DNA from 3 places in the Pseudomonas sp. R2-7-07 genome. Region 2 is predicted to be linked to each of the others. Evidence: predicted binding sites of a transcription regulator. Region 2 holds the regulator's gene; each other region holds the start of a gene.
What was found. Region 2 encodes sigma-54, which starts transcription at its own class of promoters, with help from an activator protein. Its sites were predicted from a motif close to ANTGGCATNNANNTTGCTNT; they were not measured.
Positions count from the first base shown of each region.

Region 1 (9,934 bases), 2.6 Mb from region 2:
CGTTTGGTCGATTACCGGCTCCGAGGAGTTCAGGTTACTGGTGGAGTCCACCTTGGTGGACGCCTTGGGCGGCAGGTTAGTCAGGTTCAGTTGCAGGTCGGTGAGCCCGCCCTTGATGATCTTGCCGTCATCATCCGCCGCGTAACCCTGCAGGCGCGAGGTACCCGTGTTGTTGGTGATGAAGCCGTCTTTGTCGGCACGGAAGGCACCGCTGCGGGTGTACTCCAGCGAACCGTCGCTGCCCTTCTGTACGAAGAAGCCACCGCCCTGGATCGCCATGTCCAGGATACCGCCGCTGCCGTTAACGTCACCCTGGGTGAATTGCTGGGATACCGCCGCCAGGTTCACACCATTGCCGATGCTGTTCTGGCCGGTGCCCAGTTTGGACGCCGCGTAGATATCCGCGAACTCTGCACGAGACGACTTGAAACCCGTGGTCGCGACGTTGGCGATGTTGTTGCCGGTCACGTCCAGTTGTTTGTTGGCCGCATAGAGGCCGCTAAGGCCGATATTAAAAGACATGTTTCTCTCCCTCTGCCGTATTTAGCCGGCTCTATGTACCGATAGTCTGAATTTGCGACAGCTTGACGCTGCCCATGCCGCCTGCCAGGTTCAGCAGCATCTCGCCGCCGGTCTTGCTCAGCGTCACGCTGGTGACAGTTGCCGGCAGCGAAGTGGCCAGGGCAACCGCGTCGCCCTTGTCATTCTTGGTCGAGGCCGCGAAGGTGTAAGTACCGGCTGGGGCCACCTCACCCGCTTCGTTCTTGCCATCCCAGATAAAGTCCGAAACCCCTGCGCTCTGAGCGCCCAGATCGAGGGTGCGCACCACGTTGCCGTCTTTATCGGTGATCTTGACCGAGACGTTGCCCGTCGCCGCTGTCACCGCCACCGAACCGGTCATGCTCTTGCTGGTATCGACCAGCGCCTTGTCGGTCTGGGTGATGATCGAACGTCCGACCAGCGACGAAGCCTGCAGCGCCTGGGATGAGCTGAAGTTGCTCGAGATGTTATTCACCGAGTCATTCAGGGTGTTGATGCCTTCCAGGCTGCTGAACTGCGCCAGCTGAGCCACGAACGCACCGTTATCCTGTGGCGACAAGGGGTTCTGGTTTTTCAGCTGGGTCACCAGCAGTTGCAGGAATGCATCCTTGCCCAGGGCCTGGTCGCCTGTGGCGGCCTTGGAAACATTCGCTACATTGTTTGAAGCGTCCTTGACCTTGGAATTGAAGAGGTCCTGGACTGCCGTATTGTTCGACGTATCAACGATGGCCATTATTTGGCGCCCCTTATCACTGACCCAGGGTCAGGACCTTCTGCATCATGGTTTTGGCGGTGTTCATCATTTCCGCGTTGGTCTGGAACGAGCGACTGGCGGAAATCATGTCGGCCATTTCCTCGACCACGTTGACGTTGGGGTAATAGACGTAACCCTTTTCGTTCGCCGCCGGATGGTTGGGCTCGTAACGCGCTTCGAGGTTGCTCTGGTCTTCGACCACACCCAGCACCTGCACGCCTTGACCGGCGGCATCCTGGTTCTGGAACAGCGAATCACTGCCGCCGCTCTGGCCGCCCTGGAACATGGTGGCGAACACTGGATGCCGGGCACGGTAAGTCTGGTCGATGCTCGAAGACACGGTCTCGGCGTTGGCGATGTTACTGGCGACGGTGTTCAAACGCGTGGTCTGCGCGCTCATGCCACTGCCGGCAATATTGAAAACACTGGACAGGGACATGGCTTATTCTCCACGCAGGGCTGACATCAGCCCTTTGAATTTGCTGTTGAGCAGGGTAAAGCTGGCCTGGAAATTCACCGAGTTTTCGGCGTAGTTCGATTGTTCCAGCTGGGCATCGACGGTGTTCTGGTCGATCGATGGCTGCATTGGCGTGCGATACAGCAGCGACTCGTCACCACTGCTCAGGCCTTGCGCTTCGATATGACGGCTGTTGGTCATGTTCAAGGCGAAGGTGCCGTTCTTGGTCTTGTCCTGCTGCGCGGCGAGCACGGCGGAGAAGTCCAGATCCCGAGCCTTGTAGTTCGGGGTATCGGCGTTGGCAATGTTGTTGGCCAGGACTTCGGCACGCTGGGCGCGGAAGCCCAGGGCTTGTTCGTGGATACCGAGCGCTTTATCGAAGCTGATGCTCATGGCGGAAACCTTTAGGCTGACCTGCTATTCGTTAACAGGGCTATAGCAAGGTGCATGCCAATCTGCGGGGGGCCCATATATCAAGGGCTGGCGGGGAGGTTGCCGGTGGCAATGCCAGAAAAGCGGCAAGTACTTTCCGCGTGGCGTCAGTAAAGCGGCAATACGACTTGCCGCTTCCGGTGGGATGGTGGCAAAACAAATGTGGGAGGGGGCTTGCTCCCGATGGCGGTGTATCAGTGATAAAGATATCAACTGAACCACCGCTATCGGGGGCAAGCCCCCTCCCACATTTTGACTGCGTACTGCTTATTTGGCCTGGTAGATGATTCCCGGGCTGCACTGCACCATCTGGTAGTGATCCGGCAATCCGTTCAAGGCTTCCGAAGCGCCGAGGAACAGATACCCGCCACGCTTGAGCGTGCCATGGATGCGCAACAGGATGTCTTTCTTCACTTCGGCCGAGAAATAAATCAGCACGTTGCGGCAGAACACCATGTCGAACTTGCCCAGGCTGGCGTAGCTGTCGAGCAGGTTGAACGAGCGGAACTCCACGCGATTCTTGATCGGCGCCTTGATCGCCCAGCGCCCTGCCCCTTTCGGATCAAAGTAGCGCTGCAGACGCTCCGGGGACAAACCCCGGCCCAGGGCCAGGCTATCGTATTCACCCGTCTTGCAGTTGGTGAGCATGGTGCCGGACAAGTCGGTCGCGACGATTTGCGCGCCGGCCTTCAACTGGCCCATGTTGGTCCGTTCGAACTCGTCGATGGACATTGAGATCGAATACGGTTCCTGTCCGGAAGAGCACGCCGCCGACCAGATACGCAGGCGCTGGCCCGGGCTGGCCTTGATGGCCGCCGGCAGCACTTTGTTCTTGAGCACCTCAAACGGGTAGGTATCGCGAAACCACAGGGTTTCGTTAGTGGTCATGGCATCGACCACCATCTCCTTGAGCCCGCTGCGCGGCTGCCCCTGGATCCGCTGGACCAACTCACCCAGGGACTTGATGCCCTGCTGTTCCATCAGTTTGTTGAGACGGCTGGATACCAGGTATTGCTTGTTTTCACCGAGCAATATGCCACAGGCTTTTTCCAGGAAGACCCGGAACTGTTCGAAATCCAAATTACCCGTAGACAATGATACCGCCTCTTAAATCGTGTGACCGCCAGGGGAAATCCCCTAGCCGTGATCTGCTGCCTTGATCCGGTCGACTACCCGGGATGCGAGGTCATCAGGCCGGAATTTAGCCAGGAAGTCATCTGCGCCGACCTTCTTGACCATTGCCTGATTGAATACCCCCGACAACGAAGTATGCAGGATGATATGTAATTTTTGCATGCGTGGATCGTTGCGTATTTCAGCTGTAAGGGTATAGCCGTCCATTTCCGGCATTTCAATGTCGGAGATCATCATCAGAAATTCTTCTTCCGGCTTCTTGCCCTCATCGACCAACTTGCGCAGGTAATCCAAGGCTTGGCGCCCGTCATTGAGGGCCACCACATCGACGCCGATGGTTTGCAGGCAACGCGTGACCTGCTTGCGGGCGACAGAGGAGTCGTCCACGGTCAACACGCGCAGGGACACCGCCTTGTGCGCTGTCTCGGCATCCACCACACCGACCGAGATGGTCTCCGACGTGGGCGCCACTTCGGCGAGAATTTTCTCTACGTCGATGATTTCCACCAACTGGTTATCAACCCGCGTCACGGCCGTCAGGTAATGATCGCGCCCGGTGCCCTTGGGCGGCGGATGGATCTCTTCCCAGTTCATATTGACGATACGTTCCACCGAGCGCACCAGGAACCCCTGGGTCTTGGTGTTGTATTCGGTAATGATGACGAACGGGCTCTGACGGTCCTGCAAACCAGCGGAGCCGGTAGCCATTGCCAAATCAAGAATCGGAATGGTTGCGCCACGGATATTGGCTACGCCGCATACCACCGGACTGGATTTAGGCATGATCGTCAGCTTGGGACACTGCAACACTTCCCGCACTTTGAACACGTTAATGCCGTACAGCTGCTTGCCGTCCAGGCGAAATAGCAACAACTCCAGGCGATTCTGCCCTACCAGCTGTGTGCGCTGGTTTACTGAATCCATTACTCCTGCCATGCCCAGACTCCTAAATCCCAGAGGTACGATGCGTACCCAACACTAAACGGCACGAGCTTTGCAATTTGCTTGGCTATGGATATTAAAATGACAGTTTCCCGACGTCCAAGCCGCCCAAAGTACCGCAGACTGCTCTGCGCCGCGATGGCGCTGCTTGTCTGGGGCGTGGGCGTTACGGCTCGTGCCGACAACGTCACCCTGCCTGATCTACTTATCGGCGTCACCCAGGGCTTTCTTGAATTCACTGTAGAAGATTATCTGGCGACCACCCAGACTCCGGGGCGCTATGAAATCCAGGTCAACCCATTGGACCCGCGTCTGCGCCTGCCAATGTGTGACAAGGAATTGACAGCCACCCTGGAAAGCCCCGCCCAGCCTATCGGTCGGGTAACCGTTAAAGTCCGCTGTGAGAGCGCCTCCCCCTGGACGGTGTTTGTGCCGGCCCAGGTCAAATTGTTCCGCGACGTGGTGGTGGTAGCGCGCCCGTTGAAGCGCACCGGCATTATTGGCTATGACGATGTTGTGCTGCGTGAGCGGGATATCAGCCTGATCAACCAGGGTTACTTGACCTCCCTGGACCAGGCTATCGGGCAGCGACTCACCCGACCAATGGTCACCGATCAGGTGATCACGCTGGTGCATCTGGAGCAGGCGGAAGTGATTCGCAAGGGTGACCAAGTGGTGATTTCCGCCAGCAGCGGCGGGTTGAACGTAAGAATGCCGGGGGAAGCGCTGTCCAATGGTGGTATGAGCGAACAGATCCGGGTCAAGAACCTCAACTCCAACCGTGTGATCAAGGCACGGGTGACGGCCCCCGGCCAAGTCGAGGTGGCGCTATAGAGACTGGAATCAATTGCCCGCTTTTCCTACACTGTGGGTTGGATGCCGCGCCGTACAGGTTTATTGTCACTAAAGCCTAAAGTTTGTTTGGGTATGGCCGAAAACATGGCAAGCGTCCACTACCCAGAGGTTTTTTTATCATGGTCATTGATTTCAATCGTTTGAACAGCACTCAGCCCTTACCAGGCAACACGCGCACCAACGGTACCAAGGACAGCGTAGAAGCCAAGTCCCAGCCCTTGCCCGCCAAGGCAGAGCAAGCAAGCGCGAGCCAGAGTGGGGAATCGGTACACCTGAGCAATGAGGCTCAACAGTTGCAGAAGGTCACTGACTCGCTGCGCGATCAACCGATTGTCAATAAAGCCCGTGTGGCCGAGTTGAAACAGGCAATCGCCGATGGCACTTATACGGTCGACAGCAACCGTGTAGCCAGCAAGCTGCTTAACTTCGAAGCCGAGCGCTAGGCAAAGGCCTGCGCTGGGCTTCTGGACGCTTAAAACCCAAGGCCAGCCATGCACCACGACGAACATTTGCTTCAACTGATCATTGATGATCTGGCGCCGACGCAGCAATTGCTCGAGCTGCTCAAAGAGGAATCCCTGGCCCTGTATGGCCGGGATATGCCTTTGCTCGAAGAAATACTGGCGCGCAAACAGTCGCTGATTGTGCTGCTCGAACAGCACGGCAAGAAGCGCAGCGAAATCCTCACCAGCCTGGGCCTGCCCGCCGATCACGACGGCCTGGCACAGCTGGCGAGTCATTCTTCGGTCGGCGATCAATTGCTGGCGCAAAGCAAAGAACTCAATCAGTTGCTCGCCCAGTGCCAGGAAGCCAATCTGCTCAACGGCCAGTCGATCCAGCTCCAGCAAGCCACCACCGCCAACCAGTTACGCATCCTTCACGGCGGCGAGCCACCGGCCCTGTATAACGCCCAAGGTTCCACTTCACGCCTGGTCAAGCCAAGCACCCGCAGCCAAGCCTGACGCCGGTTTACAGCGCGAGCTATCCAAGGTGCGCTACATACTGGCAAAATGCCGGTTCTTGCGTGTAGTCGTATTTTGCCTGGAGATGGAACAACTGTGTTCAACGCCCTTAATGCGGAAGATGCACCGCAGCCACCGAAGGTCCTCACCACGCCTCTGGAAATCGCCAGCACTTTGCGAATGCTCCAGGAAAGCCATGATCCATTGATCATCACTTTCCACGAACGCAGCCAACGCTTCCAAAGCTATCTGGTGGATATCGATCGGGATAACAAGACGCTGGCACTGGACGAAATGATCCCGCGCGATGGTGAACGTTACCTGGAAAATGGCGAGCCCTTCCGCATCGAGGGTTTCCATGATGGCGTGCGGGTCGCCTGGGAAAGTAACGGCACGCTGAGCATCAGCGAAAAAGATGGCCACCGTATCTACACTGGCAGCATGCCCGGCGAGGTGGTCTACCATCAACGTCGTAACGCGTTCCGCGCTGCATTGAAGCTGGCGCAATTGGTGAACATCGAACTGGGCGGCGAGAAGCTCAAGGCACCGTTCAATGGCAAGCTGCTGGATATCTCGGCCACCGGATGCAAATTGCGCTTTGAAGGCGACATTTCCGACCGCTTACAGCTGGGCCAAGTCTATGACCGCTTTGTCGCCGCGCTGCCGTTCGGCAACATGACCACCGCTGTCGAGCTGCGTTACCTGCATTTCGAAGACAAGATCAACACCACCTTCGCGGGTGTGCGCTTCCATAACATGAGCGGCCTGGTGCAGCGCCAGGTGGAGCGTTTTGTGTATCAACTGCAGCGCGAAGCTCGACGCTTCGACAAGGATGACGATTTTTAAGCCTTGGACGCAGCTGTAAAAAAACGGGCAGATCCTGATGGGATCTGCCCGTTTTTTCGTTCAGGGGCGTGCCCTGCTCAAATCATGGGGATGATCGTCCGGGTCCGTTGACTCCGGCGGCGTCTGCGCAGCCGGCTCGTCCACCGTGGGTTCGGGCTCTGGCTCAGGAACAGTGGCCTGCATCTGCTCCTGTACCACCTGCTCATCTACCCGTGGATCAAGGGCGGCCACCAACGGCGAACTGGACATGCTGTCAGGCATCGCCACGTGATGCAGCGGCGCATCGTCTACCTGGTGCAGGTTAGTCACCGCCTTCGGCCGAATACGCCATACCAGGATCAACGCACACAAACTGAAGAAGGCGTACAGCATCTGGCTGCCGAACAGCTTCATCAGCACGCCCGCCAGAAGCGGCCCGATACTGGCCCCAATGCCGTAAGTCACCAGCAACATAGCGGTCAGCGACACCCTGCGATCACCTTCCACATGGTCGTTGGAAAACGCCACTGCCAACGGGTAAAGACAAAACTGCACGAGTGAACATAGGAAGCCCGCCACGAACAGCATTTCCAGAGGGACCTGGGTCATGATCGCCAGAGGCAAAGCCGCCACTGCCAAACACAAGGCAAAGCAGCGAATCAGCAGTGCGCGGTCATAGCGGTCCGACAACCAGCCCAGCGGCCACTGCACGAGCAGTCCCGCGAAAATACAGGAGCCCATGAACAAACCGACCTGTTCGGTCGTCAACCCCTGCTGCGAGGCATAGAGTGGTGCCAAGCCGTAGAACGAGCCGACGATCAGCCCTGCGCCCAGCACTGTGCTGAGCGACTGGGGCACACGCTTGATAAAGAAACGCGGCTCCATCGGCGCCGGGTGCAACGGCGCCGGGTGAATGCGGCGGGTCATGGCCACCGGCACCAGACAGAGGGCGAAGCACAGCGCCACCAGCATCAGCAGTTCAAGACCCAGGTGGGGATGCATGACCAGGATCAGCTGGCCCAGCACCAGACCGAGGTAGGAGGCGATCATGTAGCCGCTGAACACTACGCCGCGCTGCTTGGCATCGGCCTGCTCGTTGAGCCAGCTTTCGATGACCATGTACTGGCACATCATTCCCAGGCCCACAATCACCCGCAGTACGATCCACGCCGGTAGCCAATCGATCAAGCCATGACCCAGCACGGCCGCACCGACGATACCGGCGCAGGTCGCGTAGGCGCGTATATGCCCGACACGCGCAATCAAACGGTGCCCGATCTTGCCGCCCAGCACCAGGCCAAAGTAGTTGGCCGCCATCAGCGCACCGACCCACAGGCTATCGGCGTTATCCGCCGCCAAACGCAAGGCCAGATAAGTACTGAGCAGACCGGAGCCGATCAGCATCATCAGGGAAGCGAAATAGAGGGCTCGAAAAGATTTCCAGATTTGGCGCATCGGCGTTCCGAGCGGCTCCTTGCAGTGAGGGGACAGGGCTATCGGCATGATAGTCCGCAGTGGTCGGGTCGGGACAGACGGCATGAGCCGTTTCCGGGATTATTTTGCTTAACCGTTCAGACGCTGTATGCGCGTCTGCGAGGTACATGAAGTGGAGATAAATATACAACGCACCATCTGTGAACCTTGATCATAGCCAAGGTTCGACTGGTCTTTGGGTATCTGCCATAAAAGGCCAGAATAGAGCGTTCTATAGGATATAGAGCCTTACCGGCACGTTCGCATTGGCGTCGGCGATCTCGCGAGCAGGCTTGCGTTTGCAAGAGGTGTGAGGGTTTCGACCGCCCAAAACAAAACCCCATCTGCTTTCGCAAATGGGGTTTCGGAATTTAATCTTGACGATGACCTACTCTCACATGGGGAAACCCCACACTACCATCGGCGATGCATCGTTTCACTACTGAGTTCGGGATGGGATCAGGTGGTTCCAATGCTCTATGGTCGTCAAGAAATTCGGGTACTGAGTCGTGGCCATGTGGCCTCGCTTCAGCAAATTGGGTATGGGATAGAAGTCGGTGTTTTGTGAGTATCGAACTTTCGGTTCATTGCGTCTTCACACACCGCAATCTGGTTGCTCTGGATTAAAGAGCCGACGCAAATTGCTTGGGTGTTATATGGTCAAGCCTCACGGGCAATTAGTATTGGTTAGCTCAACGCCTCACAGCGCTTACACACCCAACCTATCAACGTCGTAGTCTTCGACGGCCCTTCAGGGGACTCAAGGTCCCAGTGAGATCTCATCTTGAGGCTAGTTTCCCGCTTAGATGCTTTCAGCGGTTATCTATTCCGAACATAGCTACCCGGCAATGCCACTGGCGTGACAACCGGAACACCAGAGGTTCGTCCACTCCGGTCCTCTCGTACTAGGAGCAGCCCCTCTCAAATCTCAAACGTCCACGGCAGATAGGGACCGAACTGTCTCACGACGTTCTAAACCCAGCTCGCGTACCACTTTAAATGGCGAACAGCCATACCCTTGGGACCGGCTTCAGCCCCAGGATGTGATGAGCCGACATCGAGGTGCCAAACACCGCCGTCGATATGAACTCTTGGGCGGTATCAGCCTGTTATCCCCGGAGTACCTTTTATCCGTTGAGCGATGGCCCTTCCATACAGAACCACCGGATCACTAAGACCTACTTTCGTACCTGCTCGACGTGTCTGTCTCGCAGTCAAGCGCGCTTTTGCCTTTATACTCTACGACCGATTTCCGACCGGTCTGAGCGCACCTTCGTACTCCTCCGTTACTCTTTAGGAGGAGACCGCCCCAGTCAAACTACCCACCATACACTGTCCTCGATCCGGATAACGGACCTGAGTTAGAACCTCAAAGTTGCCAGGGTGGTATTTCAAGGTTGGCTCCACGCGAACTGGCGTCCACGCTTCAAAGCCTCCCACCTATCCTACACAAGCAAATTCAAAGTCCAGTGCAAAGCTATAGTAAAGGTTCACGGGGTCTTTCCGTCTAGCCGCGGATACACTGCATCTTCACAGCGATTTCAATTTCACTGAGTCTCG
Region 1 covers NZ_CP027759.1:4,309,042-4,318,975, forward strand. The annotation lists gene flgE (flagellar hook protein FlgE) at 1-522, opposite strand, end outside; gene flgD (flagellar hook assembly protein FlgD) at 554-1,273, opposite strand; gene flgC (flagellar basal body rod protein FlgC) at 1,290-1,733, opposite strand; gene flgB (flagellar basal body rod protein FlgB) at 1,737-2,144, opposite strand; gene cheR (protein-glutamate O-methyltransferase CheR) at 2,451-3,278, opposite strand; gene C4J86_RS19740 (chemotaxis protein CheV) at 3,321-4,253, opposite strand; gene flgA (flagellar basal body P-ring formation chaperone FlgA) at 4,329-5,093, shown strand; gene flgM (flagellar biosynthesis anti-sigma factor FlgM) at 5,234-5,557, shown strand; gene C4J86_RS19755 (flagella synthesis protein FlgN) at 5,606-6,076, shown strand; gene C4J86_RS19760 (flagellar brake protein) at 6,173-6,922, shown strand; gene C4J86_RS19765 (MFS transporter) at 6,983-8,356, opposite strand; rRNA gene rrf (5S ribosomal RNA) at 8,750-8,865, opposite strand; rRNA gene C4J86_RS19775 (23S ribosomal RNA) at 9,031-9,934, opposite strand, start outside.
Region 1: a site for sigma-54 is predicted at 2,187-2,206, ahead of flgB (flagellar basal body rod protein FlgB). Genes of this name have one in related genera too.

Region 2 (9,934 bases):
GTTCAAATGGGCATAGATCTGCTGCTGACGCTTGACCGGGCTCAATGCCGCCAGTTCATCGCTGATCACGTTCAGCTGGAAATTGCAGCCTTCGCCTTCAACTTCTACAGCCGTGTCCGGCAGCTTTCCTTCAAGGAAGCTCTTAACTTCTAGGGCCTGCATGCTCAACCTCTATCGGCGCCCAGTGCGCACGGGTCGCACATCATACAAAAAAAGCCCCGCGCCTGCGAACCCCGCATAGCAGGACTCTGACGGAGGGCTTCTTTGATAAATGTGTACTACGGGTGTGCCAACAGCTCGGTCAATCCGGAAACCTCGGCGATCTCGCGCATGTCTTCAGGCAACGCACGGAGACTGACCGGCTTTTTTACCGCAGCGGCATCGCGCATGAAGCACAGCAGCAACGACAGACCGACGCTGCTGGACTTGGTTACCGCCGAGCAATCCAGCACCAGCGCAGGCGCGGTGCTGGCCTTGATCAGGGCCTGGCCCTGCTTGCGCAGGTCAGGCCCGGTGCGGTAATCGAGCACGCCGCTGAGGAACAGCTCGCCGGCATCGCCGATACGAACAGCCGACTCGGTCATGGCGCTGGTTTCCCGGCTTCCTTATCGGAAGTTTCCTTGGCCTTGGCCACTTCGCCGGCCCAACCATTGATGGTCTTGTCCAGGTCGTTGCCATTGCGCTGCATCGCGTCGGCGAACTGGTCACGGAACAGCTTGCCGATATTGATGCCGTTGATGATCACGTTACGCAGCTTCCACTCGCCATTGACCTTCTCCAGCGTGTACTGCACAGGGTACACGGCGCCATTGGTGCCTTTGACGGTCATGTTGACGCTGGTGCGATCACCCGACTCATCACCGGCCGGAGCAACGGTAATCCCCTGGTTGTTGTACTCAAGCAGGGCGTTACCGTAGAACTGGAACAGGCCGCGCTTGAAGTTTTCCTGGAAACGCTGCATCTGCGCAGGTGTGGCCTTGCGCGAATACTTGACGGTCATGATGCTTTTGGAGATGCCTTCGGCATCCACCACCGGACCGACAATGGTATTGAGCGCGTTGTAGAACTGGCTCGGGTCTTGTTTGTACTTTTCCTTGTTGGCCGACAGGTCAGCCAACATTTTGTTGGTGGTGTCCTGCACCAGTTCGTGGGCAGAACCGGCTGCGTTGGCCATCAACGGCAGCGCTGCAAGCAGAACCAGAAGGCCACGTCGCAAGGTAGAGAGCATGAACAGATTCCTCATTTGGCGTCTTTATTGACCGTGTTGAGCAGGAATTTACCGATCAGGTCTTCAAGCACCAACGACGACTGTGTGTCGTGGATGGTCGAGCCATCCTTGAGCAGGGCTGTTTCCCCGCCTACGCTGACACCGATGTACTTCTCGCCCAGCAGGCCAGCAGTGAGGATAGATGCCGTGGAGTCAGTCGGCAGATTATCTACCTTCTTGTCCAACTGCATCGTCACTCGGCCGGTGAAGCTGTCGCGATCCAGATCGATTGCCGTGACCTTGCCGATGGTCACACCGGCCATGGTCACTTTAGCTCTGACCGTCAAACCGGCGATATTGTCGAAGTACGCATAAAGTTTATATGTGTCGGCGGTGGGGCTGGCCGACAGGCCACTGACCCGCAGGGCCAGCAACAGTAAAGCCAGGATGCCAGCCAGCAAGAAAAGGCCGACACCGATCTCCACAGTGCGGTTTTGCATCAGAAATCTCCAAACATCAAGGCGGTCAAAATGAAGTCAAGGCCCAGTACCGCCAGCGAGGCGTATACAACGGTCTTGGTGGTGGCGCGACTGATCCCTTCTGAAGTGGGCTCACAGTCATAGCCTTGGAATACGGCGATCCAGGTCACTACAAAGGCGAAGACGATGCTCTTTATGATGCCGTTGAGCACGTCACCCGTGAAGGTCACGCTGTTTTGCATGTTGGCCCAGTAGGAACCGTCGTAGACGCCCAACCAGTCCACCGCCACCCACGAACCGCCCCAGATCCCGACCACGCTGAAGATCATTGCCAGCAGCGGAAGGGAAATGAAGCCGGCCCACAGGCGCGGGGCAACAATGTACTTGAGCGGGTCCACGCCGATCATTTCCAGGCTGGACAGCTGTTCGGTGGACTTCATGTTACCGATTTCGGCGGTCAACGCAGAACCTGCACGCCCGGCGAACAGCAACGCGGTGACTACCGGCCCCAGTTCACGCAATAGCGTCAGGGCAACCATCTGCCCTACCGCCTGTTCTGAACCGTAGCTGGACAGAATGTTGAAGCCTTGCAGCGCCAGCACCATGCCGATGAACATCCCGGAGACCACGATGATCACCAGGGACATCACGCCGACCGCATGCAGTTGTTTGAGCAGCAAGCCAAAGCCGCCGCCGATGCCGCCGCGGCCGAGCAAGGCGTGAAACAGGAAAATAGTCGAACGCCCGAGGACTTCGACGATGTCGATGCCCGAGCGACCGAAAAGGCGAACCTTTTCGATAATAGATGTCTTGCGCATCAGCGCTTCCCCAGAAGATCTGCGCGGTAGTCCGCTGCCGGAAAGTGAAAAGGCACCGGGCCATCAGGATCGCCGGTCATGAATTGGCGAATGCGCGGGTTATCGGCGTTCATCAGCTCTTCTGGCGTCCCCTGCCCCAGCACCTGGCCATCACCCACTACATAGAGGTAGTCAGCGATGCTCGCGGTTTCGGCCAGATCGTGAGATACCACGATGCTGGTGATGCCCAAGGCATCGTTGAGCAGACGGATCAGGCGCACCAGTACGCCCATGGCGATGGGGTCCTGGCCCACGAAAGGCTCGTCATACATGAGGATCTGCGGGTCGAGGGCGATGGCTCGCGCCAGGGCGACACGACGCTTCATGCCACCGGACAATTCGTCAGGCATCAGGTCGATGGCCCCGCGAAGCCCTACGGCCTGCAGCTTGAGCAACACAATGTCACGAATCATCTCGTCGGACAGCTGGGTATGCACCCGCAGCGGGAACGCTACGTTTTCGAAAACATCGAGGTCGGTAAACAGCGCACCGCTCTGGAACAGTACCCCCATGTGCTTGCGCGCATCGAACAGATCGCTGCGCGACAGCGTCGGCAGGTTCTGGCCGTTGACCCATACTTCGCCGGCACTTGGGCGCAATTGCATGCCCATCAGGCGCAACAAGGTGGTCTTGCCGCAACCGGAAGGCCCCATGATGCCCGTGACTTTTCCGCGAGGAATGCGAATATCGACGTTATTGAAGATGCTGCGCGTACCGCGCTTGAAGGAAAGGCCCTTCAGCTCGACCGCGTAGGCGTTATCGGCACTCATCTAATCTCCTTGGGATGCAGCCTTTCACTCAGACACCATGTATGCGACTTTGGTTTGCAACGGATGTGCAATAGTTACGCCATGGGTTGGGCGGACCGAACTGGCCGCGAACTATATCACTGCTGGTGCAGAGCCCCCAAGGCCGGAACAGCGCTTGTTCAGATTCAGCACAGCGAAAAACGTTGCCAGCGATGTTATTCAGACGAATCCTGGAGACGCTCAGAATAAAGCCTGACGAACTTATGTGAGCGAATCGATCATTACCGCTATAATCGCCGACTTTTCGTCAGGCTATACGACTTCAGACATGAGCCAATCCAGCGACCTCATCCAATCCGCACAACGCACCATCCGCCTCGAGCTGGAAGCCGTAGAAGGTTTGCTGGCGCATATCGACGCAGATTTCGTACGCGCCTGCGAGATGATTCTGGCCAGCAAAGGCCGCGTTGTCGTGGTTGGCATGGGCAAGTCCGGCCACGTCGGCAACAAGATCGCCGCTACGCTGGCCAGCACCGGAACCACAGCGTTCTTCGTGCACCCGGCCGAAGCCAGCCATGGTGATATGGGCATGATTACCAAGGATGACGTGATTCTGGCATTGTCCAACTCCGGCACCACCAACGAAATCGTCACCCTGCTGCCGCTGATCAAGCGCCTGGGCATTAAGATGATCAGCGTCACCGGCAACCCGGAATCGACACTGGCCAAGGCCGCCGAAGTGAACTTGAACGTTCATGTCGCCCATGAAGCCTGCCCGCTGAACCTGGCGCCCACCTCGTCGACGACTGCGGCACTGGTCATGGGCGACGCGCTGGCGGTGGCGCTGCTTGAGGCTCGTGGGTTCACCGCTGAAGATTTCGCATTTTCGCACCCCGGTGGCGCCCTGGGCCGTCGCTTGCTGTTGAAAGTGGAAAACGTCATGCATGCGGGCGATGAACTGCCCCACGTGCAACGCGGCACCTTGCTCAAGGACGCGTTGATGGAAATGACCCGCAAGGGCCTGGGCATGACCGTGATCCTGGAAGCCGATGGCCGACTGGCCGGCGTGTTCACCGACGGCGATTTGCGGCGCACCCTGGACCGGGCCATCGACATCCATACCGCAACCATCGATGCCGTGATGACGCCCCACGGCAAGACCGCGCGCCCCGAAATGCTTGCAGCCGAAGCCCTGAAGATCATGGAAGACCACAAGATCGGCGCGCTGGTGGTGGTCGATGACCACAACCACCCTATCGGCGCCCTGAACATGCACGACTTGTTGCGTGCAGGAGTGATGTAAATGACCAGCGACCTGTTGCAACGCGGTAAAAACATCAAGTTGGCGATATTCGACGTCGATGGCGTGCTGACCGATGGCCGCCTGTACTTTCTCGAAGACGGCAGCGAATTCAAGACGTTCAACACCCTCGACGGCCAGGGCATCAAGATGCTGATGGCGGCAGGCGTGCAAACAGCGATTATCAGTGGTCGAAAGACCCCCGTTGTGGAACGTCGCGCACAAAACCTCGGAATTGCTCACCTGTATCAAGGCCGCGAGGATAAACTGGTGGTGCTGGACGAGCTTCTTGGCCAACTCAACCTAAGCTATGAACAAGTCGCCTATCTGGGTGACGATCTGCCTGACCTGCCGGTAATCCGTCGGGTAGGCCTGGGCATGGCCGTCGCCAATGCCGCAGCGTTTGTGCGTGAACACGCCCATGGCATTACCGCCGCCCGCGGTGGCGAAGGTGCCGCCCGCGAGTTCTGCGAGTTGATCCTGCGTGCCCAGGGCAGTCTTGAAGCGGCCCACGCCGCCTACTTATAGAGCGTTATATGCTGAGCAAAAAGATTCGCAACTTCCTGCTATTCGGGGTCATCGCCGCGCTGTTGCTCGCGGTGGGCTACTGGAATATCAGCCCGGAGCGCTTTCTCGACAAACCTGTCGTGCAGGTGGATGAAAGCATCATCGACAACTTCGCCACCAACACCCACACCGTGCAGTTCCTGCCCGATGGCAAGGTGCAGTACGAGTTGGTCTCCGACAAGGTCGAGCGCCTGAAAGCCTCGGAAGTCAGCCTGCTGACCAATCCGGACTTGAACATGTACCGTGGCACCGAACTGCCGTGGCACGTCACCAGCCTGCGTGGCGAGGTCAATCCGGACGGCACCGAAATCGAACTGATCGACTCGGTGCGCGTCGCACGTACAGACGCGCAGAACCGGGACACCATTATTACCAGCAGTCGCATGACGGTATTCCCACAACAGCAATATGCGCAGACCGAGCAAGACGTTAGAATCGACGGCGCTGGCGGTGTATCGACCGGCAAGGGAATGAAAGCGTATTTGAAAGAAAGCAGGATACACCTGCTATCGAACGTAAGAGGACAGTATGAGGCTCGTTAAAACCCTCCCTATTTTGCTCGGTCTGGGCGCAGCACTGGGAAGCGTGAGCGCCTGGGCTCTGCCGAACGATAGCCAGCAACCGATCCACATCTCGGCTGACGATGCGCAGTTGGATGACAAGCAAGGCGTCGCGACCTACACCGGTGGCGTGATCATCACCCAAGGCTCGATGAAGATCACCGGTAATACGGTGACACTGACTCGCACCCAGGCCGGCGATATCGACGTCGTGACCTCGGTGGGCAACCTGGCTTACTTCGAGCAGAAGCAAAAGGCAGAAGACCCAGGGCCGATGAAAGGCTATGGCAAGACTATCCAGTACCATGCCCAGCAAAATCGCATCGTATTGATCGACCAGGCCAAGGTGTTGAGTGCCGACGGTAACTCCACCGAAGGCGAGAAGATCGTCTACAACACCCAGACCCAGGTCGCCCAGGCGGGTCGCGCCAATGGCAACAAGGTCACCGCGCCTCGCCCACGGATCGACATGGTCATCCAGCCGAAGAAGAAGGCCGAGTAATGGCAACCCTGAAAGCCCAGCATCTGGCCAAGGCCTATAAAAGCCGTCAGGTGGTACGCGATGTGAGCCTGTCGATCGACAGCGGCCAGATCGTCGGCCTGCTCGGCCCCAACGGCGCCGGCAAGACCACTTGCTTCTACATGATCGTCGGGCTGGTCCAGGCGGACCAGGGGCGTGTATTGATCGATGACCTGGACGTCAGCCACCAGCCGATGCACGGCCGTGCGCGTGCAGGTATCGGCTATCTTCCGCAGGAGGCGTCGATCTTCCGCAAACTGTCGGTAGCCGACAACATCATGGCAATCCTCGAGACCCGCAAGGAACTCGACCGCGACGGCCGCCGCCAGGAATTGGAAAGCCTGTTGCAGGAATTCCACATCAACCACATTCGCGACAACCTCGGCATGAGCTTGTCCGGTGGTGAGCGTCGCCGCGTGGAGATCGCCCGCGCCCTGGCAACTGCCCCCAAATTCATCTTGCTGGACGAACCGTTCGCTGGCGTTGACCCGATTTCGGTGGGCGACATCAAGCAGATCATTCACCACCTCAAGGCCAAGGGCATCGGTGTGCTGATCACCGACCACAACGTCCGTGAAACCCTCGATATCTGCGAAACCGCTTATATCGTCAACGATGGGCAGCTGATTGCCGAAGGGGATTCCGCGACTATCCTGGCCAACGAACTGGTGAAAGAAGTTTATCTGGGTCACGAGTTCCGCCTGTAAACACGGTGATATCGGGCCATTTGCGAGCGCGCGAGCGAGTCAATAAAAAACTCAGCTTTTTTATTGTTACCGCGCTCTAGGCAAAGGCCCCGATATCAGGCATATAATTTGCTTATGTTTGGCGCTCACGCGCCCTGTCGTGGATGGCGCATTGCGCCGGCGAATAAGGTGTTAAGCCCCTGCCATGAAACCATCGCTAGTCCTGAGAATGGGCCAGCAGCTGACGATGACACCGCAGCTGCAACAGGCCATCCGCCTGCTCCAATTGTCGACCCTGGACCTGCAACAGGAAATCCAGGAGGCCCTGGAGTCCAATCCGATGCTCGAACGCCAGGAAGAAGGCGACGACTTCGACAACACCGACCCCTTGGCCGACAATATCGAGCAAAAGCCCAATCCTGATGTACAGGAACCGTCCTATCAGGAAACCGCCCCTACGGTGGACAACCTCGAGGACGGCGAATGGAACGAACGCATTCCCAACGAGCTTCCGGTGGACACCGCATGGGAAGACGTCTACCAGACCAGCGCCAGCAGCCTGCCCAGCAATGACGATGACGAATGGGACTTCACCACCCGTACGTCGGTCGGCGAGAGCCTGCAGAGCCACCTGCTGTGGCAGCTGAACCTGGCGCCGATGTCCGACACCGATCGCTTGATCGCCGTCACCCTGATCGACTGCATCAATAACCAGGGTTATCTGGACGAAACGCTCGAAGAAATTCTTGAGGCCTTCAACCCGGAGCTGGATATCGAACTGGACGAGATCGAAGCCGTCCTGCACCGTATCCAGCAATTCGAACCCGCCGGCATTGGCGCCCGTACGCTCAGCGAGTGCCTGCTGCTGCAATTGCGCCAGCTACCGGCCAAAACCCCGTGGCTCGCTGAAGCCAAGCGCCTGGTCAGCGACTACATCGACCTGCTCGGCAGCCGCGACTACAGCCAGCTGATGCGCCGCATGAAGCTCAAGGAAGACGAGCTGCGCCAGGTTATCGAGCTGGTTCAGAGCCTCAATCCTCGCCCGGGCTCGCAGATCGAGTCCAGCGAAGCCGAATATGTCGTGCCTGATGTAATCGTGCGCAAGGACAACGAACGCTGGTTGGTGGAACTGAACCAGGAGTCGGTGCCACGTCTGCGGGTCAACCCGCAATACGCCGGCTTCGTGCGCCGCGCCGATACCAGCGCCGACAACACCTTCATGCGCAACCAGCTGCAGGAAGCACGCTGGTTCATCAAGAGCCTGCAAAGCCGCAACGAAACCCTGATGAAAGTGGCCACCCAGATCGTCGAGCACCAGCGCGGCTTCCTGGAATATGGCGACGAGGCAATGAAGCCCTTGGTACTGCACGACATCGCTGAAGCGGTCGGCATGCACGAATCGACGATTTCACGGGTGACCACGCAAAAATTCATGCATACCCCACGGGGTATTTATGAGCTGAAATACTTTTTCTCCAGCCATGTAAGCACCTCCGAAGGCGGCGAATGCTCGTCCACGGCGATCCGCGCGATCATCAAAAAACTGGTTGCCGCGGAAAATCAGAAAAAGCCGTTGAGTGACAGCAAGATCGCTGGTTTACTGGAGGCACAAGGCATTCAGGTCGCCCGTCGAACCGTCGCCAAGTACCGCGAGTCTCTCGGGATCGCGCCTTCCAGCGAGCGAAAGCGTTTGATGTGACGGGCGGGGCACAGCGTTCCAGTGGCAGGCGCTTTTCGCCTGCCGCTTTATGCACTGGCAACGAAGGAGAAGCTGTATGCAAGTCAACATCAGTGGACACCATGTAGAAGTCACCCCACCCATGCGCGAATACGTCGAACAGAAGCTGAAAAAGCTTGAAGGACATTTCGACAAGATCACCAACGTGCAGGTCATCATGAAGGTCGATAAGCTTCAGCAGAAAATTGAAGCGACCCTGCAGATACCCGGTGGCGAAGTGGTTGCTAACGCCGAGCATGAAGACATGTATGCATCGATCGACTTGCTCACCGACAAGCTTGACCGCCAACTCAAAAAGCATAAGGAAAAGAATCTGCACCTGATGCAAGGTACAGGTCGTTAACTCTCCCCCCATGATCCGACTTGAAACCATCCTGACCCCCGGCCGTTCCCTTGTGAACGTGCCGGGCGGCAGCAAGAAAAAAGCCCTCGAACAAATTGCCAACCTGATCAGCAGCCAAGTGCCTGACCTGGAGATGCAAGATGTCTTCGAGGCTCTGATCGCCCGTGAAAAACTTGGCTCGACCGGTTTTGGCAACGGCATCGCCATCCCCCACTGCCGCCTCAAAGGCTGCACAACTCCGGTCAGCGCACTGCTGCACCTGGATCACCCCATCGATTTCGATGCCATCGACGGCGCTCCGGTCGACCTGCTGTTCGTTCTGCTGGTCCCACAAGCTGCCACCGATGCGCACCTGGAACTGCTCCGGCAGATCGCCAGCATGCTCGACCGCAAGGAAGTACGCGATAAACTGCGCAGTGCCGAAAGTAATGAGGCGTTGTATCAGGTCGTCCTGGATGAGCAAAGCGGGCAATAATCATGCGTTTGATCATCGTCAGTGGCCGTTCCGGCTCGGGCAAGAGCACTGCCCTTAATGTGCTTGAAGACAGCGGCTTCTATTGCATCGACAACCTGCCCGCCGGCCTGCTGCCGGAATTGGCCGAGCGCGCCTTGATCCATACCGAACTGGCGCAACCGCTGGTTGCCGTGTCAATCGACGCCCGCAACCTGCCCAGCCATCTCTCGCGCTTCCCCGAACTGCTTGAGGAAGTGCGCGCCAAGCATATTCATTGCGACGTGCTGTACCTGGATGCCGACGAAGAAACCCTGCTCAAGCGTTTCTCCGAAACCCGTCGACGCCATCCGCTCAGCAGCGCCAACCGCTCCCTGGCGGAAGCTATCCAGGACGAGACCAAGCTGCTGGGGCCGATCATCGATCTGGCCGATCTGAAGATCAACACCACCAACTTGAACCTGTACCAACTGCGCG
Region 2 covers NZ_CP027759.1:1,127,711-1,137,644, reverse strand. The annotation lists gene C4J86_RS05010 (BolA family protein) at 1-162, opposite strand, end outside; gene C4J86_RS05005 (lipid asymmetry maintenance protein MlaB) at 279-584, opposite strand; gene C4J86_RS05000 (phospholipid-binding protein MlaC) at 581-1,228, opposite strand; gene mlaD (outer membrane lipid asymmetry maintenance protein MlaD) at 1,240-1,707, opposite strand; gene mlaE (lipid asymmetry maintenance ABC transporter permease subunit MlaE) at 1,707-2,504, opposite strand; gene C4J86_RS04985 (ATP-binding cassette domain-containing protein) at 2,504-3,313, opposite strand; gene C4J86_RS04980 (KpsF/GutQ family sugar-phosphate isomerase) at 3,621-4,595, shown strand; gene C4J86_RS04975 (HAD family hydrolase) at 4,596-5,120, shown strand; gene lptC (LPS export ABC transporter periplasmic protein LptC) at 5,129-5,701, shown strand; gene lptA (lipopolysaccharide transport periplasmic protein LptA) at 5,688-6,221, shown strand; gene lptB (LPS export ABC transporter ATP-binding protein) at 6,221-6,946, shown strand; gene C4J86_RS04955 (RNA polymerase factor sigma-54) at 7,131-8,624, shown strand; gene hpf (ribosome hibernation-promoting factor, HPF/YfiA family) at 8,701-9,006, shown strand; gene ptsN (PTS IIA-like nitrogen regulatory protein PtsN) at 9,017-9,481, shown strand; gene rapZ (RNase adapter RapZ) at 9,484-9,934, shown strand, end outside.

Region 3 (9,934 bases), 690 kb from region 2:
CCACGCAGAGCGTGGGAACGATCAGACATAAAAAAACGCCCCCGGCCTTTCGACCGGGGGCGTTTTTATTCAGCCTGAGTTAACTCAGTTCTTGGCTTTCTTGGCAGCGCGGGTGCGCTCGCCTTCGTCCAGGATCTTCTTACGCAGGCGGATCGACTTAGGCGTGACTTCGCACAGCTCGTCGTCCTGGATGAATTCCAGGGCCTGTTCCAGGGTGAACTTCACCGGTGGAACCAGAGCGATGGTTTCGTCTTTACCCGAAGCACGCATGTTGTCGAGCTTCTTGCCTTTGGTTGGGTTGACGCCCATGTCGTTGTCACGGCTGTTCAGACCAACGATCTGGCCGTTGTAGATCTCTTGACCGTGTTCAACGAACAGCTTGCCACGCGCCTGGAGGGTTTCCAGGGAGTAGGTCAGCGCCTTGCCGGTTTCTACCGATACCAGCACACCGTTCTGACGGCCGGACATGTCGCCGGACTTCATGGTGTCGTAGCGATCGAAGATCGAGGTCAGGATGCCAGCACCGTTGGTCAGGGTCAGGAACTGGTTACGGAAACCAATCAGACCGCGAGCAGGGATGTTGTATTCCAGACGTACACGGCCTTTGCCATCCGGCACCATGTTGGTCAGGTCGCCCTTACGCAGGCCCATCTCTTCCATCACCTTGCCCTGGGATTCTTCCGGGGTGTCGATGGTGACGTTTTCGAACGGTTCCTGCTTCACGCCGTCAACGGTACGGATGATCACTTCCGGACGACCAACACCCATTTCGAAGCCTTCGCGACGCATGGTTTCGATCAGTACCGAGAGGTGCAGCTCACCACGGCCGGAGACCTTGAACTTGTCGGCCGAGTCGCCTTCTTCAACGCGCAGGGCAACGTTGTACAGCAGCTCTTTGTCCAGACGCTCCTTGATGTTACGGGAGGTCACGAACTTGCCTTCTTTACCGCAGAACGGCGAGTCGTTGACCTGGAAGGTCATGGAAACGGTCGGCTCGTCAACGGTCAGAGGCTTCATCGCCTCGACGGTGTCCGGCTGGCACAGGGTGTCGGAGATGAACAGCGAGTCCATGCCGCTGACGCACACGATGTCGCCGGCGAAGGCTTCTTCGACGTCGATACGGTGCAGGCCGTGATGGCCCATCAACTTCAGGATACGGCCGTTACGCTTCTTGCCGTCGGCGCCGATCGCTACAACCGGGGTGTTTGGCTTGACGCTGCCACGGGCGATACGGCCAACGCCAATAACACCCAGGAAGCTGTTGTAGTCCAGTGCCGAGATTTGCATCTGGAACGGGCCTTCACGGTCAACCTTCGGTGGTGGAACGTGGTCAACGATGGCCTGGTACAGCGGGGTCATGTCTTCCGCCATGGCGGTGTGTTCCAGACCGGCAATACCGTTCAGGGCCGAGGCGTAGATCACTTGGAAATCAAGCTGCTCTTCGGTGGCACCCAGGTTGTCGAACAGGTCGAAGATCTGGTCCAGAACCCAGTCCGGACGCGCGCCTGGACGGTCAACCTTGTTGATGCACACGATCGGACGCAGGCCGGCTTCGAAAGCCTTCTTGGTCACGAAACGGGTTTGCGGCATAGGGCCGTCTTGAGCGTCAACCAGCAGCAGAACGGAGTCAACCATCGACATTACGCGTTCTACTTCGCCGCCGAAGTCGGCGTGGCCCGGGGTGTCCACGATGTTGATGTGGTAGCCGTTCCAGTTGATTGCGGTGTTTTTTGCCAGGATGGTAATACCGCGCTCTTTTTCCTGGTCGTTGGAGTCCATCACGCGCTCGTCGTTGAGCTCGTTGCGCTCCAGGGTGCCGGATTGACGCAAGAGTTTGTCTACCAGGGTGGTTTTACCATGGTCAACGTGAGCAATGATGGCGATGTTACGTAGATTTTCGATCACTTGTGTATCTCGATCAGAGGATTCGGTGTGCTGACAGGTCGTGGCAGCGATTTACAGTAGAGTCAGGCCTTGCCGTTACAGCTTGACGGCAGAGTCGGGGGGCCGGTGACGCAGGCCACAGGCAAACAGCCCCGGGCTCTTAGCTCGGTCGATAAACGCGCACATTGGCATGCCCCTCACTGAGCAAATGGTGGGCATGCAGGCGACTCATCACGCCTTTGTCGCAATACAGCAGGTACTGACGGCTGTCATCCAGTTCCTTGAAACGCGCGTTCAATGCATAAAACGGCAGCGTTTGTACGTCGATGCCAGGAATTTCCAGCGGCTCATCCTCGGCGGCATCCGGGTGACGGATGTCGACGATGATCTGGCCGGCCAGGGCTTCGCTGACTTCTTCGATCTGCACATCCTGGCCCAGCTCGTCGATGACGCGATCGATCGGGACCAGTTTGGCGTTCTCGAGCGCTCGCTCCAGAATCGCCATGTCGAACTGTTGTTCTTCATACTCCACGCGGTTGCGCTTGGCGTGGGTCTTGGGGTTCACCGAGATGACCCCGCAATACTCAGGCATATGCTTGGCAAAGTCGGCGGTGCCGATCTGCTCTGCCTGATCGATGATGTCCTGCTTGTGGCTGGCGATCAGCGGGCGCAACACCAGTTTCTCGGTGACGCAGTCGATGATCGACAGGTTTGGCAGCGTCTGGCTGGATACCTGAGAGATCGCTTCACCGGTCACCAGCGCGTCGATCTGCAACCGATCGGCAATCCGCGACGCCGCGCGCAACATCATACGCTTCAATACGACGCCCATATGACCGTTATCGACTTTGCCGAGAATTTCGCCCAGCACTTCCTCGAACGGTACGCTCACAAATAGCACGCGTTGGGAGCTGCCGTACTTCTTCCAGATAAAGTGCGCGACTTCCATCACGCCCAATTCGTGTGCACGCCCGCCCAGATTGAAGAAGCAGAAGTGGCTCATCAGGCCGCGACGCATGATCTGGTAGGCCGCCACCGTCGAATCGAAACCGCCGGACATCAATACCAGGGTCTGTTCCAGGGCGCCCAGCGGGTAGCCGCCGATGCTGTTGTGCTGGCTGTGGATCACGAACAACCGTTTGTCGCGAATTTCCATGCGCACTTCAATTTGCGGTGCTTTCAGGGAAATTCCGGCGGCGCCGCACTCGCGACGCAGCTTGCTGCCGACGTATTTCTCTACGTCCATGGAGCTGAACGGATGCTTGCCGGCACGCTTGCAGCGCACCGAAAAAATCTTGCCGGCCAGCGCGTCACCGAAGTGCTGTTTGCACTTCTCGGTGATGTCGTCGAAGTCGCCCAGCGGGTATTCATCCACCTGCAGGAAATGCGCGATGCCCGGCATGCAGCTCAGGCGCTCGGTCATGTCCTTCAAGGCTTTGGCGTCGGTCAGGCGGGTTTCCAGCTCGAGGTTGTCCCACACGCCATTCACCACCACAGCCGGGTCCAGGTCACGGAGCACGGCACGGATGTTCTTGGCCAATTGACGGATGAAACGCGTCCGTACCGGTCGGCTCTTGATGGTGATTTCGGGGAAGACTTTAACGATTAATTTCATGGAAACAGCGCGCGCCGGGCCTGCTGAAAAAGGGGGGCGCGGATTATAGCGGAAATCGCTCAAGGTTTAACCAGTTAATATGCAGCGCATTCGCTGCGCACCAAAACGGGTCATTTACGCCCATTAACGCTACATTGCAGTGCGCTATTTGCCGCGCTTTGGCCGATTGCACCGTTATAGGGGCCATTTTGACGCAAAAAGACCATGTTGGCGCACTGGCATGCAATTTGCTCTCTTGTGAGGCAGGTTGCCTTGGCGGAGTATCCGCGCCGGCATCACCCAAATTCTAAGGGCTAACTCCACTACCCTAGCCCGAAGCCACCCGGAGGACACCATGTCGAAGTCGGTTCAACTCATCAAAGATCATGACGTTAAATGGATTGATCTGCGCTTCACGGACACCAAAGGTACTCAGCACCACGTGACCATGCCGGCTCGCGACGCGCTGGATGATGCTTTCTTCGAAGAAGGCAAGATGTTCGACGGTTCCTCCATCGCCGGCTGGAAAGGCATCGAAGCCTCCGACATGATCCTGATGCCGGACGACAGCACTGCCGTCCTCGACCCGTTCACCGAAGACCCAACCCTGATCATCGTCTGCGACGTGATCGAGCCTTCGACCATGCAAGGCTACGACCGCGACCCACGTGCGATCGCCAAGCGTGCCGAGGAATACCTGAAGTCGACCGGTATCGGCGACACCGTATTCGTAGGCCCGGAGCCAGAATTCTTCATCTTCGATTCGGTCAAGTTCAAGTCCGACATCTCCGGCTCCATGTTCAAGATCTACTCCGAACAAGGCTCGTGGATGTCCGACCAGGACGTGGAAGGCGGCAACAAAGGCCACCGTCCAGGCATCAAAGGTGGCTACTTCCCTGTTCCGCCGTTCGACCACGACCACGAAATCCGTACCTCCATGTGCAACGCCATGGAAGAAATGGGCCTGGTCATCGAAGTTCACCACCACGAAGTGGCGACTGCCGGCCAGAACGAAATCGGTGTGAAGTTCAACACCCTGGTCGCCAAGGCTGACGAAGTCCAGACCCTGAAGTACTGCGTACACAACGTGGCTGATGCCTACGGCCGTACCGCTACCTTCATGCCTAAACCGCTGTACGGCGATAACGGTTCGGGTATGCACGTTCACTTGTCCATCGCCAAAGAAGGCAAGAACACCTTCGCCGGCGAAGGTTATGCCGGCCTGTCCGACACCGCCCTGTACTTCATCGGCGGTATCATCAAGCACGGTAAGGCCCTGAACGGCTTCACCAACCCGTCGACCAACTCCTACAAGCGTCTGGTTCCAGGCTTCGAAGCGCCGGTGATGCTGGCCTACTCGGCCCGTAACCGTTCCGCCTCTATCCGTATCCCTTACGTGTCCAGCCCGCGCGCTCGTCGTATCGAAGCCCGCTTCCCGGACCCGGCGGCCAACCCATACCTGGCTTTCGCAGCCCTGGTCATGGCTGGCCTGGACGGCATCCAGAACAAGATCCACCCTGGCGACGCCGCCGACAAAAACTTGTACGACCTGCCGCCTGAAGAGGCCAAAGAGATTCCACAAGTGTGCGGCAGCCTGAAAGAAGCCCTGGAAGAGCTGGACAAGGGCCGTGCGTTCCTGACCAAAGGCGGCGTGTTCAGCGACGACTTCATCGATGCCTACATCGAGCTGAAAAGCGAAGAAGAAATCAAGGTTCGTACCTTCGTACACCCACTGGAATACGAGCTGTACTACAGCTGCTGATCCGGTAGCGCTGCTTGATGTAGCGTGATTGAAAAAAGGCCTCCTTCGGGAGGTCTTTTTTTGCGCAATTTTTTGTAGGAGCGAGCTTGCTCGCGAAAAACGCAAAGACACCTCATTTCTTCAACATTTACGCGCTATCGTTAACGACCTTCGCGAGCAAGCTCGCTCCTACAGGGGATCGCCTTTGAAATCTCGATTCGTATTTGCCTTGATGTTCGTCAGTGCCGGTGCTTGCGCCGCCCCGCCCACGCTCGAGCCGCTGCTCAACAGCATCGCCGAGCGCCTGGAGATAGCCGACCAGGTAGCCTTGAGCAAATGGGACAGCCATAAGCCCGTAGAAGATAAAAAGCGCGAGCAGGAAGTGATCGCCAGCGTCGTCGCCCAAGCACCGAGCTACAAACTGGACCCCGCCTCTGCCGAGCAATTCTTCGCGGCGCAGATCGAGGCAAACAAACTGGTGCAGTACACCCATTTGTCCGACTGGCAATTCCAGGGCAAGGCCCCCGACGATCCGCGTCCGGACCTGGTCAAGCAGATTCGCCCGCGATTGGATGAGCTGCAAAAAAGCCTGCTGCAGCAACTGGCCGACTTCACGCCCATGCGCACAGATCCTCAATGCCCCCAGTGGCTTGCCGAGGCGGTGCATGAGCCGCTGAATGATCCGCTGCGCCAACTGGCGATGATCCGCGCCACGGCGGAGCTGTGCGTCTACAAAGGTTAACTCGTGCAAACCCAATCAAAACTGTGGGAGGGGGCTTGCTCCCGATAGCGGTGTATCAGGCATGTAGATGTCGACTGACACTCCGTCATCGGGGGCAAGCCCCCTCCCACATTTTGATTGCATGTATTCAGGACCGTCTCTGGCAGCTCCCTGAACAACCTTTACAAACCGCACTATATTGGTGCGATAGGTTGCACCCATCCCAGCGACCCAGCCCATTTTGGTTCGATTCTTCCCGAACAAGCTGGCGGAACGCCACAGTTTCGCGCCTGAACCCCTTATTTCAGGGCTTTAACGCTTCTTTTCGGAGCCTTGGTTTGGTTTTTGCATTTTCCTTGTATCAGCGTGTGCCTCAAGCCTGCGCCTTGCTCCAAAAGAGGTCCTGATGACCATCAGTGATGCACTGCACCGTTTGCTACTCGACAACCTGACCACCGCGACCATCCTGCTCAACGCCGACCTGCGTCTTGAGTACATGAACCCGGCGGCGGAGATGCTCCTGGCCATCAGCGGCCAGCGCAGCCATGGGCAGTTCATCAGCGAATTGTTCACCGAGTCGGCCGAGGCCTTGAGCTCGTTGCGCCAGGCCGTGGAGCAGGCACACCCGTTCACCAAGCGTGAAGCGATGCTCACCGCACTCACCGGCCAGACCTTGACCGTCGACTACGCAGTGACGCCGATCCTGAGCAATGGCGCGACCCTGCTGCTGCTCGAAGTGCACCCCCGCGACCGCCTGCTGCGCATCACCAAGGAGGAAGCGCAGCTGTCCAAGCAGGAAACCAGCAAGATGCTGGTGCGCGGCCTGGCCCACGAGATCAAGAACCCGCTGGGCGGCATTCGTGGCGCGGCGCAGTTGCTGGCCCGCGAGCTGCCGGAGGAGCATCTCAAGGACTACACCAACGTCATCATCGAAGAGGCCGACCGCCTGCGTAACCTGGTGGACCGCATGCTCGGCTCCAACAAGCTGCCGTCGCTGGCGATGACCAACGTGCACGAAGTGCTGGAGCGCGTCTGCCAACTGGTCGAGGCCGAAAGCCAGGGCTGCATCACCCTGGTGCGCGATTATGACCCCAGCATCCCCGATGTCTTGATCGACCGCGAGCAGATGATCCAGGCAGTGCTCAACATCGTGCGCAACGCCATGCAGGCCATCAGCAGCCAGAACGAGTTGCGCCTGGGCCGCATCAGCCTGCGCACCCGCGCCCTGCGCCAGTTCACCATCGGCCATGTGCGCCATCGCCTGGTGACCAAGGTCGAAATCATCGACAACGGCCCGGGCATTCCTGCGGAATTGCAGGAAACCATCTTCTTCCCCATGGTCAGTGGCCGCCCGGACGGTACCGGGCTGGGCCTGGCCATTACCCAGAACATCATCAGCCAGCATCAGGGCCTGATCGAATGTGAGAGCCATCCCGGCCACACCACGTTCTCGATCTTCCTGCCATTGGAACAAGGAGCCCCCACGACATGAGCCGTAGTGAAACTGTCTGGATCGTCGATGACGACCGTTCTATCCGCTGGGTCCTGGAGAAAGCCTTGCAACAGGAAGGCATGACCACCCAGAGCTTCGACAGCGCCGACGGTGTGATGAGCCGCCTGGCTCGCCAGCAGCCGGATGTGATCATCTCCGATATTCGCATGCCCGGCGCCAGCGGCCTGGACCTGCTGGCGCGGATTCGCGAACAGCACCCGCGCCTGCCGGTGATCATCATGACGGCGCACTCGGACCTGGACAGCGCTGTCGCGTCGTATCAGGGCGGCGCCTTCGAATACCTGCCCAAGCCGTTCGATGTGGATGAGGCGGTGGCGCTGGTCAAGCGCGCCAACCAGCACGCCCAGGAACAGCAGAACCAGGAAGCCCCGCCGGCCCTGACGCGCACGCCGGAAATCATCGGTGAAGCGCCGGCGATGCAGGAAGTGTTTCGCGCCATCGGGCGCTTGAGCCATTCCAACATCACCGTGCTGATCAACGGCGAGTCGGGTACCGGTAAAGAGCTGGTCGCCCACGCGCTGCACCGCCACAGCCCTCGGGCGGCGTCGCCGTTTATCGCGTTGAACATGGCGGCTATCCCGAAGGATTTGATGGAGTCCGAGCTGTTCGGCCATGAAAAAGGTGCGTTCACCGGTGCGGCCAACCTGCGGCGCGGGCGCTTTGAGCAAGCGGACGGCGGCACCCTGTTCCTCGATGAAATCGGCGACATGCCCGCCGATACCCAGACCCGCCTGCTGCGGGTGCTGGCCGATGGTGAGTTCTATCGCGTCGGCGGGCATACGCCGGTCAAGGTGGATGTACGCATCATCGCGGCGACCCACCAGAACCTGGAAACCCTGGTCCACGCCGGCAAATTCCGCGAGGACTTGTTCCATCGCCTCAACGTGATCCGTATCCACATCCCGCGCATGTCGGACCGCCGCGAAGACATCCCTACCCTCGCCCGTCACTTCCTCAGCCGCGCCGCCCAGGAGCTGGCCGTCGAGCCGAAGCTGCTCAAGAGCGAGACCGAGGAATACCTGAAGAACCTGCCATGGCCCGGCAACGTACGCCAGCTGGAGAACACTTGCCGCTGGATCACGGTGATGGCCTCCGGGCGCGAAGTGCACATCAGCGACCTGCCGCCGGAACTGCTGAGCCTGCCGCAGGATTCGGCACCGGTCACCAACTGGGAACAGGCACTGCGCCAATGGGCCGACCAGGCCCTGGCACGCGGCCAGTCGAACCTGCTGGACAGCGCCGTGCCGGCGTTCGAGCGGATCATGATCGAGACCGCGCTCAAGCACACCGCTGGCCGCCGTCGCGATGCCGCTGTGCTGCTGGGCTGGGGGCGTAATACCCTGACGCGCAAGATCAAGGAACTGGGGATGAAGGTCGACGGCGGGGACGACGACGAAGGTGACGAGGGCTGATCACCGCTCTCTGATCCACCGAAGATCCAATGTGGGAGGGGGCTTGCTCCCGATTGCAGAGTGTCAGTCAACATCTACCTGACTGATACACCGCAATCGGGGGCAAGCCCCCTCCCACATTTGGATCTTCATAAGGCTCATAGTCATGCACCGATTCAATGCACCATGAACCGGCATCGGGCATGGAGCCGGCGCCCGAAAGATTGCTACGGCTGAAAAACTCTTCAACGCTGAGGCCACCAAAGCCCCGAATTCCGGGGCTTTGCGCTTTCTTGCAAGTTTTATGGCGCCAATTGCAAACTCTGGCACGCCCCCTGCAATACCCCTTGTACTACCCAGTTTCGGGGACCTTGGTACAGGCAGGCCGAGAATCCCCTCTTTAACACCGAAGCCCTAGGCTTCACCCCGTTTTGGGAGCCCTGGTACAGGCAGGCCGGGAACTCCCTCTTTTATTGTTCGTGGAGATGGATCTCCAGCCGCCAGCGGTCATCGACCTCTTCGCCCTTCCACTCCCCGCGTAATGGTCGAGCCGCCACCAGGTTCAGCAGCAAGCCGCCGTCGGTCTTGCGTACGCGCCAGTTCACATCCTTGTCATTGACCTTGAGTTGCCCACTGGCGGCATTGCCCTGTGCGTCGAACAGCAGCGCCACGGTGCCGTCGATATGCTCGCCATGCAGCTTGGGTTCGCTGTTGAACCACACCACCAAACCGTCCGCCACAGGTTCCACCTGTTGCAGCTCGACCGGGTCGGCAGTGGTCAAGCGACCGATCATCAAGCCAATCATCAAGCCGACAATCGCCAGTGAGCCGAGCACCCGCGGCAATAGCTTCGGCCTCGGGTCGTCTTCGGGGGTAGAATGCAGCGCATCTTTACCTTCGGAGCCGTGCATGTTTCACGTCATCCTTTTTCAACCAGAAATTCCGCCGAATACCGGCAACGTTATCAGGCTGTGCGCCAACAGTGGCTGCCACCTGCATTTGATCGAGCCGCTGGGCTTCGACATGGACGACAAACGCCTGCGCCGCGCCGGGCTGGATTACCACGAGTACGCTACCCTCAAGCGCCACG
Region 3 covers NZ_CP027759.1:441,283-451,216, reverse strand. The annotation lists gene typA (translational GTPase TypA) at 85-1,905, opposite strand; gene thiI (tRNA uracil 4-sulfurtransferase ThiI) at 2,045-3,499, opposite strand; gene glnA (glutamate--ammonia ligase) at 3,834-5,240, shown strand; gene C4J86_RS01860 (chorismate mutase) at 5,425-5,961, shown strand; gene glnL (nitrogen regulation protein NR(II)) at 6,347-7,432, shown strand; gene ntrC (nitrogen regulation protein NR(I)) at 7,429-8,865, shown strand; gene C4J86_RS01840 (hypothetical protein) at 9,315-9,755, opposite strand; gene C4J86_RS01835 (tRNA (cytidine(34)-2'-O)-methyltransferase) at 9,754-9,934, shown strand, end outside.
Region 3: a site for sigma-54 is predicted at 3,714-3,733, ahead of glnA (glutamate--ammonia ligase). Genes of this name have one in related genera too.